2 regions of the Streptomyces sp. NPDC057702 genome follow, and region 1 is predicted to be linked to the other one. Evidence: riboswitches for the same ligand, from Rfam matches in the RefSeq annotation. Region 1 holds a riboswitch; the other holds the start of a gene.
The links. A riboswitch is a leader RNA that binds a small molecule or an ion and turns the genes downstream of it on or off. The one in region 1 is predicted to bind glycine.
Positions count from the first base shown of each region.

Region 2: another riboswitch for glycine. It lies ahead of gcvP (aminomethyl-transferring glycine dehydrogenase); the one in region 1 lies ahead of gcvT (glycine cleavage system aminomethyltransferase GcvT).

Region 1 is NZ_JBHVJC010000004.1:260,738-264,008, reverse strand. It holds gene gcvH (glycine cleavage system protein GcvH) at 1-166, opposite strand, end outside; gene gcvT (glycine cleavage system aminomethyltransferase GcvT) at 297-1,433, opposite strand; glycine riboswitch at 1,585-1,701, opposite strand; gene ACFVFR_RS04570 (AAA family ATPase) at 2,161-2,838, shown strand; gene ACFVFR_RS04565 (enhanced serine sensitivity protein SseB) at 3,192-3,271, shown strand, end outside.
Region 2 is NZ_JBHVJC010000008.1:9,739-13,009, forward strand. It holds gene ACFVFR_RS07800 (DNA polymerase IV) at 1-794, shown strand, start outside; gene ACFVFR_RS07805 (PRC-barrel domain-containing protein) at 777-1,187, opposite strand; glycine riboswitch at 1,309-1,407, shown strand; gene gcvP (aminomethyl-transferring glycine dehydrogenase) at 1,592-3,271, shown strand, end outside.

The DNA of each region.
Region 1 (3,271 bases):
GTTCGCCCGCGGTGACCTCGGTGCCGACCTCCGGGAGCTGGACGTAGACGACATCGCCGAGCGCGCCTGCCGCGTGCTCGGTGATGCCGACCGTCGACACGCCGTCCGCGGCGGCCGACAGCCACTCGTGCTCCTTGCTGTAGCGAAGCTGCTGGGGGTTGCTCATGTCCTGATTCTCCTGTACGCGAGGGCGTGGTCGTGCAAGGGGGCGGGGAAACGAAGGAACGGACACGGGGCGCCGGGGCGTGGGGCGGGGCCGACACGGCACGGCGGGCCGGGTCCGGTCGCGGTGCTGGCTAGCGCTCGCGCTTGTAGAAGGGGAGCGCGACGACCTCGTACGGCTCGTGCGTGCCACGGATGTCCACGGCCACGCCCTCGGTACCGGGGGCGGCGTGCTCGGCGTCCACGTAGGCGATGGCGATCGGCTTGCCCAGGGTGGGCGAGGGGGCGCCGGAGGTGACCTCGCCGATGACGGTGCCGTCGGCGGCCACGACCGGGAACCCGGCCCTCGGCACCCGACGGCCGGTGGCGATCAGGCCGACCAGCTTGCGCGGCGGGGCCTCGGCGGCCCGCTTGGCCGCGCCCTCCAACGGCTCGCGGCCGACGAAGCGGCCCCCGTTGGTCGTCTTCTCGAACTTCACCACGCGGCCCAGGCCGGCGTCGAAGGGCGTGGTGGCGGTGGTCAGCTCGTTCCCGTACAGCGGCATGCCCGCCTCCAGGCGCAGCGTGTCGCGGCAGGAGAGCCCGCACGGGATGAGGCCGACGCCCGCGCCGGCCTCGGTCAGCGCCTGCCACAGGGCCACCGCGTCGCCCGGGGCGACGAACAGCTCGAAGCCGTCCTCGCCGGTGTACCCGGTGCGGGCGATCAGCGCGTCCACGCCGGCCACGGTGCCGGGCAGGCCCGCGTAGTACTTGAGCCCGTCCAGGTCGGCGTCGGTCAGCGACCTGAGGATGCCGGGGGACTCGGGGCCCTGGACGGCCAGCAGGGCGTAGTGGTCGCGGTCGTCGCGCACCTGGGCGTCGAAGCCGGCCGCGCGCTCGGTGAGCGCGTCGAGCACGGTCTGCGCGTTGGCGGCGTTCGCGACCACCAGGTACGTCTGCTCCGCCAGCCGGTAGACGATCAGGTCGTCCAGGATGCCGCCGTCGGCGTCGCAGATCATGGTGTAGCGGGCGCGCCCGACGGCCACCGACGACAGGTTGCCGACCAGGGCGAAGTCCAGCACCTCGGCGGCCTGCGGGCCGGTCACGGCGATCTCGCCCATGTGGGAGAGGTCGAACAGGCCGGCACGGGTACGGACGGCGTTGTGCTCCTCGCGCTCGCTCCCGTAGCGCAGCGGCATGTCCCAGCCTGCGAAGTCGGTCATGGTGGCGCCGAGCGCGCGATGGGTCGCGTCAAGGGCGGTACGGCGCGGAGAATCGGGCAGGCTGCTCATCGGTGCGGGCTCCCAAAGGTGGGCAGGGGCTGGCGAAGACATCCTCCCCATCTGTCATCGGAACCTGAGAGGTTCGCCTTGACCCCTTGAAGCGGGGCCTGGCTTGCACCTTGGGTGGAGCCGTGCGAAACGGCTCGCTTTTCAGATCTGCCTCGTCCACGCGGTATCGGGGCCTGAGAGATTCAAGGGAGGACTTGCTCCTTCGGCGCCCCGGGGCGGGTGATCGCGTAGATCACCGCTGGTCCGGGAACTCTCCCGCATGGATTCGAGCGGCCGGTATGCAGTTGCGCGCACATCATGACACGGACAGGCGAGCGATGGACCCCCGGTCCGGCACCCAATTGTCGGTGGGGCGCATTACCTTTTCTTTACACTCGGTGGACGCGAACCGTGGTGACCGCCGCCGTAGCGCTCGGGGAGGACGATCACGTTGCAGGGTCAGGGCATGCAGACGGGACCGCAGGTCCCCGCACCACCCCCACCGCCGCGCCGACGTGCCCGGCCGCCGGGGGAGTCGGTGCAACCGGGCCGTGGCCCCCGGGTGCGCGACCTGCGCGCGGGCGGCAGAGCCTGCGCCCCGGCGCCGGAGCGGCCCCGGGGCCGGGCGGGCACGCCGCCCACCGGCTTAGCCGACCAGCCCGCCGGCCGGCGGCGCACGGGCGAACCGCCCGGTGAGGAGCCGGCCAGTCGTCCGCGCCCCCCGACTCCCGAGGTCGAGGCCGGCTCGGTGGCCGTCGGTCCTCCCGGCCAGACGGCGGGCGGCGGCCCGGAGGCGGCGGCCGTCGGCGTCCCCGTGGCCCGCCAGGACGCCCCCCGCGCCGGGTCGCCGGAGCCCGGGGCCGTCGCCGGGGTGCGGGAGCTGCGGTACGCCGCCGGGGACCTGCTGGTCGTCTCCGGCCTGCCGGGCAGCGGCAAGAGCACCCTGATCCGGCGTGTGGTGCCCGGCCGCGACGGGCGGGGCCGGGCGGTGTGGCGGGTGGACTCGCAGGACGCCCGGGACCGCTGGGAGCGGCGCGTCCCGCCGTGGCTGGCCTACCCCCTCTACCGCCCGCTGGTACGCCTGGCGCACTACGCGGGACTGCGCCGGGCCGTGCGCTCCGGCGACAGCGTCGTCGTCCACGACTGCGGAACGATGCCCTGGGTGCGCCGCTGGCTGGCCCGCAGCGCGCGGCGGAGCGGCGTCTCGCTCCACCTGGTGCTGCTCGACGTGCCACCGCACACGGCCCTGGCCGGTCAGGCCGCGCGGGGCCGCGGCGTCACCCCCTACGCCTTCGGCCGCCACCGGGCCGCCGTCGCCCGGCTGCGCGCGGCGGCGCTCGCGGGCGCCCCGCCGGCCGGCTGCGCCTCGGCGGTCCTGCTCGACCGGGCGGCGGCCGGGGACCTGGGCGACATCACCTTCGGATAGAGCGCCCCCCGCCGCGCCCCGCTCACCCCGCCCCGCCCACTCCGCCGGCGGGCGGGCGCGCGGCGGGGGCGGACGGGCAGCGAGCCGGCGGAACGCGGGGGAGCGGCAGGGGCGGAGGCGACGGGGCAAGAAAAGGGGGAGAGCGGCGGGGGGACAAGGAGAGAGGGGAAAGGGGGGAGCGCTCCGTGAGGGACGCGTGGGGTGTTGGGGGCATCGGTCGCCGTGCCGCGAACGCGCCCGCCCCGGCCGTGTCCGCTGTCCGGAGGGCGAGGGGATCGGCGACCCCCGGGAGCGGGGAGGGGTGCAGCCGTTAGGGTGCGTAGGCAGGCTGGACGAGACGGCGGTTGGACGAGATGAGCATCCCTGAGCGACACGAAACCTCCCCTGCTGTCGGTGGATTCCCGGGCAACGAGCTCGAAGAGGTGCTGGCCGC
Region 2 (3,271 bases), on a different contig from region 1:
GGGACGACCGCCCGGTCGTCGCCGATCAGGAGACCAAGTCGGTGTCGGTGGAGGACACCTTCGACGAGGACCTGACGGATCGCGCGCGGGTGCAGTACGAGGTGGCCCGGCTCGCGGAGCGGTGCGTCGAGCGGCTGCGCGGGGCCGGCAGGTCGGGGCGTACGGTCGTGGTGAAGGTGCGGCGGTACGACTTCTCGACGCTCACCCGATCCGAGACCCTGCGCGGGCCCACGGACGACCCCGCGGTGGTGCGGGAGGCGGCTCGGCGGTTGATCGACGGCGTGGAGACCAGCGAGGGCGTGCGGCTCCTGGGCGTCGGCGTCACGGGCCTGGCCGACTACACGCAGGAGGACCTGTTCGCGCAGGCGGCCACGGAGCGTGAGGCGCTGGACGGGGCGCGACAGGCCCAGCGGGAGGCGGCGGGTCCTGAGAGCCCGGAGGCCGCGGACAGGCCGGAGAGCGCCCCACAGGACCCCGTACCGGAGCCGTCAGCTCCCGAGCCGCCCCGACGTTGGATGCCGGGGCTCGATGTGGTGCACACGGAGTACGGCGCCGGCTGGATTCAGGGCAGCGGGGTCGGTCGGGTGACCGTGCGGTTCGAGCAGCCGTGGTCGCGGCCGGGTCGGGTGCGCACGTTCGCCGTGGACGACCCGGCGCTGGTGCCCGCCGAGCCGCTGCCGCTGATCCGCCCGGAGATACCCACCGCCGTGCCGTCGCCGGGAGTCCCGGTCGTACACGTCGACACCCGCGGCCACCCGGTGGCCGGCACCCGGGCGTCAGCTTTCGGGGGCTGAGGCGTCGGGTCCCTGTCCCTCGCCGGAGCCGGCGATGTGTCCGAATCCGGTGTCCGGCGGAACGCTGTGGTCACCGCGTCGCGAGGTGTCGAGCCCGTAGTGCCGGTAGAGCTGGACCTCCTGCTCGGGCGAGAGGTGCCGGCCGACACCGAGGTCGGGGGCTCCCCTGATCAGAGCGCGATCGAAGGGGATGCGAAGTACCTCGTCGACCACCTCGCTCGGCTCCAGCGGGACGAACACGTCCCGGCCGAAGAGGCCGGTGCGCACGGCCGCCCACTCGGGTTCGCCCGTCGCGTCGTCGAGGTAGACCTCGTCCACCGTGCCGATCTTCGTGCCGTGGCGGTCGAGCGCCTTGCGGCCTATCAAGTGCCGAGGGTCGGTGTCGATCCGCACCGTCCATCACCTCCGTAAACGTGATTCCTGCCCCCTAGACACCTACGTAAGGCCAGATCAAGCCGACCGGCCACTTGAGGGTTCAGCTCAGAGCCCCGCTGGTAGGCTGGTGAACGGCTGTCGACCCCGTGCGGGAGAGCTCTCCGTCGCAAGCTGGCGGGGGCGCCGAAGGAGCAAATCCTCCCCGGAAACTCTCAGGCACACGTACCGTACGGACGAGGTCACTCTGGAAAGCAGGGCGGGTCACGGCCGGCGTCATGCCGTAACCCCTCCTCACCGACGGTGCAAGCCGGATCGCTACGCGGACCGGTGAAGCTCTCAGGTTGAGATGACAGAGGGGGAGGCCGTATGGGTACCAGCGCCTTGGTGCCCCCGAAGGTCGCATGACCAGGAGGCCTCCGCAGATGACCGCACACCGCATCTCCCTGACCGAGTTGGAGCGCGGCACGCCCTTCGACGAGCGTCACATCGGGCCTGACCGTGAGGCGCAGGCCAAGATGCTCGCCCAGATCGGTTTCGGCTCGCTGGACGATCTCACCGCCGCGGCCGTGCCCGACGTGATCAAGAGCGCCGAGGCGCTGCGTCTGCCCGACGCCAGGACCGAGGCCGAGGTGCTCGCCGAGCTGCGTGGGCTCGCCGACCGCAACGAGGTCGTCACGCCCATGATCGGCCTCGGCTACCACGGCACGTTCACACCGCCGGTGATCCTGCGCAACGTGATGGAGAACCCGGCCTGGTACACGGCGTACACGCCCTACCAGCCCGAGATCTCCCAGGGGCGTCTCGAGGCGCTGATCAACTTCCAGACCGTCGTCTCGGACCTGACCGGGCTGCCCACCGCCAGCTCCTCCCTCCTGGACGAGGGCACCGCCGCCGCGGAGGCCATGGCGCTCTCGCGGCGGGTCGGCAAGGTCAAGCAGGGCGTCTTCCTCGTCGACGCCGACTGCCTGCCGCAGACCATCGCCGTCATCCAGACCCGCGCCGAGCCCACGGGCGTGGAGGTCGTCGTCGCGGACCTGTCCGACGGCATTCCGGACGAGATCGCCGAGCGCGGCGTCTTCGGCCTGTTGCTCCAGTACCCGGGGGCCTCCGGCGCGCTGCACGACCCGCGTGCCGTCATCGAGCGGGCCCGCGAGCTCGGGGCGGTCGTCACCGTGGCCGCCGACCTGCTCGCCCTGACCGTGCTGACCTCGCCCAGCGAGCTCGGCGCCGACATCGCCGTCGGCAGCACCCAGCGCTTCGGCGTGCCGCTGGGCTTCGGCGGCCCGCACGCCGGGTTCATGGCCGTCAACGACAAGTTCGTCCGCAACCTGCCGGGTCGCTTGGTCGGCGTCTCCGTGGACGCGGACGGCGACAAGGCGTACCGGCTGGCACTCCAGACCCGCGAGCAGCACATCCGCCGCGAGAAGGCCACCAGCAACATCTGCACCGCTCAGGTCCTGCTCGCCGTGATGGCCGGGATGTACGCCGTCTACCACGGCCCCGACGGCCTGGCCGCCATCGCCCGACGTACCCACCGCTACGCCACGGTGCTCGCCGCGGGGCTGCGGACCGGCGGGGTCGAGCTGGTGCACGAGGCGTACTTCGACACGCTGACCGCGCGGGTGCCGGGCCGGGCCGCCGAGGTGGTGGCCGCCGCTCGCGAGGCCGGCATCAACCTGCGGCTCGTCGACGCCGACCAGGTCGGCATCGCGTGTGACGAGACCACGGGCCGGGCGCAGCTCACCGCCGTGTGGGGCGCGTTCGGCATCGACGCCGACGTGGACGCGCTGGACGCCACCGTCGTCGACGCGCTGCCCGAGTCGCTGGTGCGTACCAGCAACTACCTCACCCACCCGGTCTTCCACCAGCACCGTTCCGAGACCGCGATGCTGCGCTACCTGCGCAAGCTCGCCGATCGGGACTACGCGCTGGACCGCGGCATGATCCCGCTCGGCTCGTGCACCATGAAGCTGAACGCGACCACCGAGATGGAGCCGGTGACCTGGCCGGAGTTCGGCGGTCTGCACCCGTTCGCGCCCATCGAGCAGGCGCAGGGTTACCTGACCCTGATCAGGGAGCTGGAGGACCGGCTCGCCGAGGTC